DNA from 2 places in the Rummeliibacillus sp. TYF005 genome. Region 1 is predicted to be linked to the other one. Evidence: riboswitches for the same ligand, from Rfam matches in the RefSeq annotation. Region 1 holds a riboswitch; the other holds the start of a gene.

Region 1 (6,088 bases):
TATATGGGTCAGCTTCTGCATAGCCTAAACGTTGTGCATCTTGTAACGCTTCATCGAATGGTAATCCTTCACTGCGCATTTGAGTAAGGATATAGTTTGAAGTGCCGTTTAAAATCCCTTGAATATGACTTACTTCGTTCACCCGAAGGATATTTTGCATTGTCTTAATAACTGGTACTCCACCAGCTACAGTCGCTTCATAACCAACTTGAACGCCGTATTTTTTCGCTTTCTCTTGTAAAGCTAAACCGTATTTAGAAAACATTACTTTGTTCGCAGTAATAATATTGCATCCTTTTTCAATCGCCTTTGATAAATATCTATAAGCTGGCTCTTCTCCAACAATTGCCTCAAAAACCACTTCTAAATCTGGAATTGCTAAGATATCCTCAAATTTATCTGTTAATAATTCTTTTGGAGCATGTGAACGCGGCTTATTCACATTACTTACAAGAATTTTAACAATCTCAATATCTACTCCTAAAGTATCTTTGAATTGCTTTCGTTTTTCATTTACTATACGAAAAATACCTTGACCAACTGTACCGAAACCAAGAATCGCTACCTTCACTGTTGTCATATCATTCGCCTCCAAATTTCTCTTCTTTATATTGTGAAATACATATGTTCACTTCATACGCATTCAATTTGTGATTTATCTATCATTAACATGTGACCTATACATGTAAAGAAATCTTTAAATACTGAACTTAAAGTTGATTTTAGCTCACATACGGACAGATTACAAGAAAAATCTTTCTGAGAAGGACAATTGTTTTTTCTGAGAGGTCATGAAAACCGCTTACATCATTGATTTTATCGAATTTTTAGATTATTTTTAAAAAGCCAATTTATATAAGAGAAAAAGAGTGAACGTGTTTAACGCATCACTCTTTAAACTTTTGCTTCCCGAATCCAGTTTTATTTTGCCTCTTCAGGTTTACCGACTTTCGCAAATGCGGCCTCTAGTGCTTCTATTATATCTTCCGCAGCTTCTAAACCAATTGACAGACGAACTAATTCTTCCGGAACACCAGATTTTTTCAATTCTTCTGGACTTAATTGTTGGTGTGTTGTAGAAGCAGGATGAATGATTAGAGAACGAGCATCCCCAACATTCGCCACGTGGCAGAATAATTCAATGTTATCAATAAGCTGACGACCAGCACTTCGTCCACCTTTAATACCAAAAGTAAGGACAGATCCAAAACCATTTTTCAAGTATTTTTTAGCATTTGCAGCAAATTCGCTATCATCAAATCCATTGTAATGCACCCATTCTACTTGGTCATTTTGACGAAGATATTCTGCCACTTTTCTTGCATTTTCATTATGATATGGAACTCTTAAATGTAAAGTTTCTAATCCTTGGAGTAAATTAAACGCAGCGTCAGGGCTAAGTGTTGGTCCAAAATCTCGTAATAATTGAACGCGTAAACGAGTTGCAAATGCTGCATTTGCTGTATCAACACCGTAACGTAAACCATGATAAGATTCATCTGGCTCTGTATAATCAGGGAATTTACCACGTGTCCAATCAAATTTACCGGCATCTACTACTACCCCAGCAATAGTTGTACCATGACCGCCTATCCATTTTGTTGCAGAGTGAACAACAACATCTGCACCAAATTCAATTGGATTGCAACCTACAGGTGAAGCAAATGTATTATCAATGATTAATGGAATTTCATGTTTGTGTGCAATTTTTGCTAATGCTTCAATATCTACGATTGAAAGACTTGGGTTTCCAATGGTTTCAGCATAGATAGCTTTTGTATTATCTTGAATAGCTGCTTCAAACTCATCATTATTTTTTTCGTTGACAAATGTTGTTGTAATACCATAACGAGGTAACGTGTTCGCAAATAGATTATAAGTTCCTCCATAAATACTAGATGCGGATACAATATGATCACCTGCACGTGCGATGTTCAATATTGAAAATGCGATAGCTGCCATCCCTGAAGATAAAGCAACTGCTGCTGTACCTCCCTCAAGTAATGCAATTCGTTTTTCAAATACATCTACAGTAGGGTTCATAATACGAGAATAGATATTGCCTGGTTCTTCTAATGCAAATAATTTACGTGCATGTTCAGAATCTTTAAATTTATATGCAGTTGTTCGGTATACAGGTACTGCAATAGCTCCTGTTGTTGGATCTGGTGTTTGACCACCATGAACTGCTAAAGTCTCTTTACGTAATTCTGTCATTTTAAATTCCTCCTAAAAATTTTTTAGATGGAAAACGGAGGTGTGTTAAAGGGTTTTTATAAAGTCATTATTCCAATGCTTATAAAAAATAAAAACCCTTCTTCACGTAAGAAGAGGGTTGATTAGCATTTCCTCCCCTTATCTTTCAGACTCGCTTAGAATCTGTAGGAATTAGCACCGTAGCAAGTATTCATAAACTTACTGGTTGCTGGGCATCGCAGGGCCTATCCCTCCGCCGCTCTTGATAAAGGTTATTTTTTTATTCCATCTTGTTGAGGTAAGTATAGAAGATAAATAGAATAAAAGTCAACAACTTTCTGAATAATTAATCATTTTGAAAGGGATTTATTTCTTGTATTATATTTTTTGTAAGAATCACTAGTACAATATTTTCCTATCTTTTTAATCTTACTTCATAAGATAAACGTGTACTTTACAAATAAAGTATTTCATAAATTTTCCTTTTTTCGACATATATATGCACATTATATCAATAAGCACAGCCTTATAATGGAGATAAAGGAAATGAATGATAATTATGGAGGAAGTTAAAAAGAAAAAGAATTTAAAACCTCTATGGATAGGACTTGCTTTTGCTGTATTAATAATCATGACATTTTGGCCAAACAGCGGAAATTTACCCGTAGCTGGTCAAAGGAGTTTAGCAATTCTTGGATTTGCCGTTATTTTATGGGTTACAGAAGCTGTTTCTTATCCAGTAAGTGCAGCCATGATTATAGCAATTACTGGAATATCAATCGGATTAGCACCCACTCTTGAAGATCCTTCACTAGAGTATGGTACAGCTAATGCTTTGAAAATGGCTTTAGGTGGTTTTAGCAATTCTGCCGTCGCATTAGTGGCTGCTGCTCTTTTCTTAGCTGCTGCCATGCAAGCAACAAATTTACATAAGCGACTTGCCTTATGGATTTTATCCCTGGTCGGTACAAAAACTAAAAATATCGTATTTGGAGCAATCATCGTTTCGATTATATTAGCATTTTTCGTACCAAGTGCCACAGCTCGGGCAGGAGCAGTTGTGCCCATCTTACTAGGTATGGTCGCTGCATTCGGCCTACCAAAAGATAGTAAACTAGCTGCATTATTAGTCATAACTTCTGTACAAGCTGTATCTATTTGGAATGTTGGCATTAAGACAGCTGCTGCGCAAAATATGGTCGCATTGAGTTTTATCAATAAAGAATTTAATACGGATATTTCCTGGAGCCAATGGTTTATATACGCAGCACCATTCTCAATTATTATGTCCATCGTGCTATTCTTTGTAATGATTAATCTGATTAAACCTGAAACTCAAAAAATTGAAGGCGGCAAGGAATTGATTGAATCCCAGTTAAAAGAACTAGGACCTGTCAAATCCGCTGAAATTCGTCTAATTATTATTTCTTTAATTTTATTATTCTTCTGGGCTACTGAAGGAAAGCTACACCCATTTGATACGACAACTGTTACAATTATTGCTATCGCAGTATTATTAGCCCCCAAAATTGGTGTCTTTGATTGGAAACAAGTAGAAGGTCTTATTCCATGGGGTACTATTATTGTATTTGCAGTAGGTATCTCACTCGGTACAATATTACTTGATACACAAGGTGCTCAATGGCTTTCTACTAAAGTATTCGGTTCACTTGGCTTAGAACATATGCCAATTTTAGCAACAATTGCTTTAGTGTCATTATTTAATATTCTAATTCACCTTGGTTTCGCAAGTGCAACCAGTCTATCTTCAGCATTAATTCCAATTTTTATTGCACTAACAACAACTATTGATTTTAATATTAATAATGTAGGATTTGTAATCATCCAACAGTTTGTTATTAGTTTTGGCTTCTTACTACCTGTAAGTGCACCTCAAAATATGCTTGCTTACGGTACCGGAGCCTTTACTGTCAAAGATTTCTTAAAATCAGGTATCCCAATTACTATTGCAGGGTATTTGCTCATTTTAATATTTAGTGCAACCTACTGGAAATGGATTGGTTTGCTTTAAAACTTACAATTAGTGAAATGGCGAAGAGTATTAAAACCTCTTCGCCATTTGTTTCAGTAGTAACTTTCTATAAAATCCCGTATAGTGAAAATGATACCTACTATAAAGGAGTGACATTTAGTGGTCAAAGATCTATTACGTAGTCATACATCTGTAAGAAAATATACTGGTGAAAAAATCCCTAAAGAAGTCGTGTATGATTTAATCGAAACTGCTCAAATGGCAGCAACTTCACACTTTATCCAAGCTTATAGTGTTATCTGGGTAACGGATGAAGAGAAACAACAAAAACTTGGCGAACTATCAAACAATGCGTTTCAATTCCAAACAGCTGGCGCAGCTTTTCTATTTTGCGTAGATTTCAAACGTTTACAAATTGCTGGTAAAAAGCAAGGTGTTGAAATTGTAGCGGATTCGGCTGAAAATGTCCTTGCCGGTGTAGCAGATGTATCCTTATTTGCGCAAAACTTCGTTATTGCAGCAGAGGCAGAAGGTTATGGAATTTGCTATATTGGTGGGGCGCGAAATCAACCAGAAGCAATTAGCGAATTATTTAATTTACCAGACTATGTCTTCCCGTTATTTGCTATGACAATTGGTAAACCTACGAAACGTAACGAAACAAAACCACGTTTACCTTTAAATGCTATACTGCATGAAAATAATTATGATGTAGAAAAGTATGATCAACTATTAGATGAATATGACGCAACATTAGAAACATATTATGCAAGTCGTTCTTCTAACAAGAAGATGGCTAATTGGACAAAACAAATGGCTGATTTTCTTATCGAACAACGCCGTCCTTTTATCAAAGACTTCTTAGCTAAAAAAGGTTTTACTTGGAAATAGTATTCTTTTAAGAAAAAAAGGCCAATGGTAAGTATCCTTCCATTGGCCCTTTTTGACAACAAATTGTATCCTTGTAAATCTACTCTTCTATACCTTGAATCGTCATTTCTTTAACTGGTAAGAAAACATCTGTTGAATTTACATATTTTACTTCCACTTGGTCGCCCTCTTTTAAATATACTGCAAGAGGTGCTAATTCGGAGCTGACAATATAATTTTCTTTGTTATCTAATAAGAAAGAAATTGTCGTATAATCACCGTTTTTCTCTTTATAAACTCGGATTACTTTTCCTTTAGCTATTTTTTCTTCACTTGAAGAACTACTATTTAAAGAACTACTTCCCGAGCGATTAATCACTGTTTTATATTGTCTCAGCGCTTCGTTCGGTGTAGCTGCTGATACTGAAAGTTCTGGGTTTGCTGCTGATACAATGGAATAATTTTGTAAGAATCCATTGGAATCAAGTACTGGAACTAGCCAACTTGCTTCACCATAGAAATTGTAGATAATTGGCATAGAAGCTTGCCATTTTTTCTCGATGAATTTTTTCTCAATAATTTGAATTGCCCCTTGCGAATCCATATAGGCTTCATCTTTGTTACCTGAATAGTATGTTGCTTGACCTGTACGTGCATTTGTCAAAGAGTAGCCGAGCATTGAGTCCACGCCTTCTTTAGGACTAGTGAAATCTGTAAAGTAATACATGGTTCCATTTTCATCAAATACTGGACTAACATTAGCTTCAGTTCCTTCATCTGATGGGAGTTTTACATCCTTTTTACCAAATAAGCTATTCCAGTAACCATGCACATATTTACCAAAATACTCATTTTGTCTACTTACAGCTTCTGGAGAAATCGCACCGTCGATAAATTCAGGGACATCCTTTAATGCATAGGTTTGAGACTTGCCCGTTTTAGCATCAATCATCACAATTCCTTTAGGATCAAAACCATTACGACCTGATATAAACTCACCATAAGTACGGATATAAAATGGTTTACCAT
Region 2 (6,088 bases), on a different contig from region 1:
TCAGGGTCTGACGCATTAGGTGCTAAAACAACTGCAAAGCTAAATGCAGAAGGAACACACTATATTCTAAATGGTGAGAAACAATGGATTACAAACTCAGGTTTCGCAGATGTATTTGTAGTCTATGCGAAAATTGATGGCGATAAGTTTTCAGCATTTATCGTAGAACGTGGTTTCCCAGGTGTATCAACTGGTGCTGAAGAAAAGAAAATGGGTATTAAATCTTCTTCTACACGTACATTAATTTTAGAAGATGTGCCTGTACCTGTTGAAAACTTATTAGGTGAAGTAGGTCGCGGTCATGTCATCGCATTTAATATTCTTAACATCGGTCGTTATAAATTGGGTGTTGGGGCAATCGGGGCTTCAAAACGAGCACTTGAATTAGCAATTTCTTATTCAAATCAACGCCAACAATTTAATACACCTATTTCATCTTTCAACCTAACTAAAGAAAAACTATCTACAATGGCTGCTAAATTGTATGCATCTGAATCTTTAATCTATCGTACAGTTGGATATTTCGAAGATCGTATGAGTCAACTAAGTGAAGAAGAAAAGAATGATGGTAAAGCTGTTGCAGCTTCAATAGCAGAATATGCAATTGAATGCTCTATCAACAAAGTATTCGGCTCTGAAACACTTGACTATATCGCAGACGAAGCAGTTCAATTACATGGCGGATATGGCTATATGCAGGAATATGAAGTTGAGCGTATCTATCGTGATTCACGTATCAACCGTATTTTCGAAGGAACAAACGAAATTAACCGTCTAATTGTACCAGGAACTTTCGTGAAAAAGGCGATGAAAGGTGAGCTACCACTTCTTCAACAAGCACAAAGCCTACAATCTGAATTGCTATCAATGTTCCCTGAAGAAATCGGTGACGAACCATTAGCGCAAGAAAAACACTTAGTGAAGATGGCAAAGAAAATTGCATTATTAGCAGCAGGAACAGCAGTTCAACGTTTCGGTACAAAACTAGAGCAAGAACAAGAGATTTTAGTGAATATTGCTAATATCGCTAACCAATTATTCGCGATGGAATCAGTTGTTCTTCGTACTGAAAAAGCACTTGCTCGTGACGGATTCGATAAAGCTGCACAAAAAGTTTTATACACAGAAATTTTCGTTCAAGAAGCATTTGCTGAAATTGAAAAAGAAGCAAAAGAAACAATTATTGGTTCTGTAGAAGGTGACAATGCTCGCATGTTACTATCTGCTCTACGTAAACTTACACGATTCACTCCATATAATTTGATTGCTAAAAAACGTCAAGCTTCTGTAAAACTAATTGCTGCAGAGAAATATACAGTATAGTATTTGAAGAATTTGTATAACGTAGAGAAATCCGGTCATCCTAATAGAGTGATCGGATTTCTTTCTTGAATAAGAAAGTCATCATACAATACAATGAAGAGAAGGGATGTAGTTATAAAACATATAAAAGGAGCATTCTTATGACGATCAGATTAATTCAATACCCAAAATGTACAACATGTAAAAAAGCACAAGCTTGGTTAAAGGAAAATGGAATCGAGTTTGAATTACAACATATAGTTGAACAAACACCTACAAAAGAAGAATTAACAAATTTTTTGAAAATGAGTGGCCTGCCATTGAAAAAATTCTTTAATACTTCTGGGATGAAATATCGCGAACTACAATTAAAAGATCGCTTAAAGGAAATGTCTGAAGATGAGCAACTTGAATTGTTAGCATCAGATGGAATGCTCATTAAAAGACCGATTGTTACCGATGGTCAAAGAATCACATTAGGTTTTAAAATTGATGACTTTGAAAAGACATGGAAATAGTTATACATTTGCTTGTTTTTAAATACGGAATATGTCAAAATTGAAGTGAATTTAAATACATATTTGGAGGGTTAATGATGAGCATACCAACAGATTTACGTTATACAGAAGAACATGAATGGGTAAAAGCAGAAGATGGAAAAGTACGCATCGGAATTACAGAGTTCGCACAATCAGAACTAGGTGATATCGTATTCGTTGAACTTCCACAAGTAGGTGACGATCTAGTAGCAGATGAACCATTTGGTAGTGTTGAATCTGTAAAAACTGTATCTGAACTTTATGCACCTATTTCAGGTAAAGTTGTAGAAATTAATGAAGAACTAGAAGATAGCCCAGAATTTGTTAACGAATCTCCATATGAAAAAGCATGGATGGTTGTGATTGAACCTTCTGACGTATCACAAATTGAAGAATTACTTACACCAGAAAAATACCAAGAACTAATCGAAGAATAATCTTGCCAATAAAAGCGCCACACTTTTTGTGTTGGCGCTTTTACGTACATCAAGCAGTTCACACTATTAAGTTAAGGTTTTTACTGCACTCAATGCGGGATAAAACTGTAAGGAGGAATTAGCTTGTCTGATAAAGTGCTTATTGTAGAAGGTAGGCAGGATAAATTGCAAATTCACCCCATATTAGCAGAAGATATTCCAATTCTATGTACGAATGGAACGATTAGTGCGAGTAATTTAGAAGAACTTATCTATCCCTATGAAGAATATGATTTATATGCTTTTTTTGACGAAGATTATTCAGGCGATTGCCTTCGTGCTTTGATGAAGAGAGAATATCCTGAGACGTATTTTTTACGAACCCTTTCTTTATATAAACAAGTGGAAGTAACGCCAAGAAAATATTTAGCTAGAATATTATTGGCTGCTGATTTTAAAGTAAATCCAGCTTATCTTATAGAATAGGAATGACAAGTTATGCAAGAATGGTCAATTGAAGAATGGGAGAATATGAAGGAAAGTAAAGAACAATGTACTTTCTATTTATACACTTCAATGTGTGGAACGTGCCAAGTAGCTTCTAAAATGATGGAGATTATGGAAGCAACCTTTCCAGACATTCCAATGGGAAAGGCTAATATCAATTATGTGGAACAATTAGCCATAGACTATAAAATTGAAAGTGTCCCATGTTTACTAATTACTGAAAATGGAAAAGTAAGAGATAAAATCTATGCATTTCAATCTGTTTCATACTTATTTGAAAAAATTCAGAAAAAAGATTGACGATGTTAACATAGAGTGGTAAAGTAACAAACATAAATTAAATAATTATTTACGTTACTCTTATTTAGAGAGGTGGAGGGAAGTGCCCTATGAAGCCCGGCAACCGTCACAATGTGACACGGTGCCAATTCACGCAAAGTGAGAACTTTGGAAGATGAGAGAACGGTTTTCGTATATTACGTGGACCCTTCTGTTAATCTTACAGAAGGGTCTTTTATATTAAAAGCGAAAGAGGCTGTTCAGACCCGAGCGACAATGACGTAAATATAAAAGGTGGTTTTGAGTATGATTCAACTAGAAAATGTCGTAAAAAAATACAAAACCGCTAATGGATCTCTAACTGCAGTTAATGATGTTAACCTATCAATAAATGATGGTGAGATTTTTGGCATTATCGGTTATAGTGGTGCTGGTAAAAGCACAATGATCCGTTTACTCAATGGCTTAGAAAAGCCTACATCAGGTAAAGTCACAGTAAATGGACAGAATATTTCATCGATTAAAGGGAAAGAACTTCGAAATGCACGCCATAAAATAAGTATGATTTTCCAACACTTCAACTTATTATGGTCGAGAACAGTCGAAGAGAATATAGCATTTCCATTAGAGATTGCTGGTATTAGTAAAGCAGAACGTCAGAAACGTGTACTTGAACTAGTAGAGTTAGTCGGCTTGAAAGGAAGAGAAAAAGCATATCCTTCCCAACTATCAGGTGGACAAAAGCAACGTGTAGGTATTGCTAGAGCGCTAGCAAATAATCCAGAAGTGTTACTTTGTGATGAAGCAACCTCAGCCCTTGACCCAGAAACAACGGATGCAATCTTAGACTTACTTGTAAGTATCAATGAAAAACTTGGACTAACAATTGTTTTAATCACACATGAGATGCATGTCATCCGAAAAATTTGTCATCGTGTAGCAGTGATGGAAGCTGGGAAAGTTGTTGAGCAAGGAAATGTTCTAGAAGTTTTCCAATCTCCAAAAGCAACTGTAACAAAGAAATTCGTTTCTCAAGTTACTGAAACAGCTGGGCACAAAGAGTCCATTTCACAAATGTTGGATGATTACCCGAATGATCAGTTGATAAAGTTATTCTTTGTTGGTTCTAAAACTGAGCAACCTGTAATCTCTTATTTGATACGAGAGTTTGGTATCGATGTGAATATTGTGCATGGCAATATATCTCCGACAAAGAGTGGTCCATATGGTACGTTAATCGTCCGAATTGTTGGAAATGATAGCGACGTATCAAATGCGATTCAATATTTAGATGAACAAGGTATTAAAACGGAGGTGATCAAGAATGCTTAATGATCTCTTTCCGAATGTCGATTGGGAAATCATGTGGGAAGCTACAAGAGAAACCATTTACATGACGGCTGTTTCAACAGTTCTTACATTCATAATTGGTTTAGTTCTTGGGATTCTGTTATTCCTTACAAGTCCAACACAACTTTGGGCGAACAAAGTTGTCAACTTACTAACGGGCTCTGTTGTGAATATTTTCCGATCAATTCCATTTATCATTTTAGTTATTCTTTTAATTCCATTTACAAACTTTTTACTAGGAACAATTCGTGGAGCCAATGCAGCGTTACCAGCTTTAATCATAGGAGCTGCACCATTCTATGCTCGAATGGTTTTGATCGCTTTACGTGAAATTGATAAAGGTGTAATTGAAGCGGCACGTTCTATGGGAGCTAAAACTTGGACAATCATTTATAAGGTTTTAATCCCAGAGTCATTACCCGCTTTAATATCAGGTATTACCGTAACAGCAGTAGCATTAGTTGGTTACACTGCAATGGCAGGTGTAATCGGTGCTGGTGGTTTAGGAAACTTAGCGTTTATGGATGGCTTCCAACGAAGTCGTAACGATGTAACATTTGTCGCAACTGTATTAGTGTTAGTGATTGTATTTATCATTCAATTTATAGGTGATTTTATTACATCCAAAACAGATAAACGATAGTTTGGTGTATACGTATTAACGTTCACATATTTGAAAAGAAAAGGGGAAAAAACATGAAGAAACTTGTAGCAGGAATTCTAACAGCATCATTAGCGTTAAGCTTAGCAGCTTGCGGATCAGACGAAAAAGCATCATCTGGTGATTCAAAAGAAACAAAATTAGTAGTAGGTGCTTCTAATGTACCTCACGCAGAAATTTTAGAAAAGGCAAAACCAATTCTTGAAAAAGAAGGCGTAGAATTAGATATTCAAAAATATCAAGATTATGTATTGCCTAATAAGGATTTAGATTCCGGCGATTTAGATGCGAACTATTTCCAACACATTCCATACCTAGAACAACAAATCAAAGATAATGGTTACGACTTTGTAAACGCTGGTGGTATTCATATCGAACCAATCGGTATTTACTCTAAAAAATATAAAAAACTAGATCAACTTCCAAAAGGAGCGACAATTTTAATCAGTAACTCTGTAGCTGACCAAGGTCGTATTCTAACATTACTAGAAGCTAAAGGCTTAATCACATTAAAAGAAGGCATAGATAAAGCTTCAGCAGAAATCAAAGATATTGCGAAAAATCCAAAAAAATTAAAAATCGATGCAAAAACTGCTCCTGAAATGTTAGTGCAAATGTATAAAAACGAAGAAGGAGATGCAGTAGTTATCAATTCTAACTTTGCAATCGATGCAGGTTTAACACCAACAAAAGATGCAATTGCTCTTGAAGACAAAGATTCACCATATGTAAACGTTATTGCAGTGAAGAAAGAAAACAAAGACAATAAAGCTGTGAAAAAATTAGTGGATGTCCTACATTCAAAAGAAATTCAAGACTTCATCAATGAAGAATGGAAAGGTTCAGTAGTTCCTGTATCTGAATAATAAAGATGAAAAAAGACGTTAGAGCGAATTTCGTTCTAGCGTCTTTTTGTGTATATTGAAATAGTTTTCGATATTTAACTCCAAAATATAAAATTATCAATCTTATAATCTATTCTGAGAAATTATTTAAACTGCGTCAATCTAGAGAAGAAGTTACTTACAAAGTCT

Evidence for each region. Region 1 has a riboswitch for S-adenosylmethionine ahead of CW357_RS12270 (O-acetylhomoserine aminocarboxypropyltransferase/cysteine synthase family protein). Riboswitches for the same ligand answer to the same signal wherever they lie in the genome.
Region 2: linked by a shared signal. The riboswitch ahead of CW357_RS09975 (methionine ABC transporter ATP-binding protein) and the one ahead of CW357_RS12270 (O-acetylhomoserine aminocarboxypropyltransferase/cysteine synthase family protein) in region 1 are both predicted to bind S-adenosylmethionine.

What each region holds. Positions count from the first base shown of each region.
Region 1 covers NZ_ML122565.1:39,816-45,903, reverse strand. The annotation lists gene CW357_RS12275 (homoserine dehydrogenase) at 1-580, opposite strand, end outside; gene CW357_RS12270 (O-acetylhomoserine aminocarboxypropyltransferase/cysteine synthase family protein) at 922-2,217, opposite strand; SAM riboswitch class I at 2,353-2,468, opposite strand; gene CW357_RS12265 (DASS family sodium-coupled anion symporter) at 2,756-4,228, shown strand; gene CW357_RS12260 (NADPH-dependent oxidoreductase) at 4,349-5,080, shown strand; gene CW357_RS12255 (hypothetical protein) at 5,160-6,088, opposite strand, start outside.
Region 2 covers NZ_ML122558.1:8,302-14,389, forward strand. The annotation lists gene CW357_RS09950 (acyl-CoA dehydrogenase family protein) at 1-1,323, shown strand, start outside; gene CW357_RS09955 (arsenate reductase family protein) at 1,464-1,820, shown strand; gene gcvH (glycine cleavage system protein GcvH) at 1,898-2,278, shown strand; gene CW357_RS09965 (toprim domain-containing protein) at 2,402-2,743, shown strand; gene CW357_RS09970 (thioredoxin family protein) at 2,756-3,064, shown strand; SAM riboswitch class I at 3,122-3,225, shown strand; gene CW357_RS09975 (methionine ABC transporter ATP-binding protein) at 3,350-4,375, shown strand; gene CW357_RS09980 (methionine ABC transporter permease) at 4,368-5,036, shown strand; gene CW357_RS09985 (MetQ/NlpA family ABC transporter substrate-binding protein) at 5,090-5,920, shown strand; gene CW357_RS09990 (LysR family transcriptional regulator) at 6,043-6,088, opposite strand, start outside.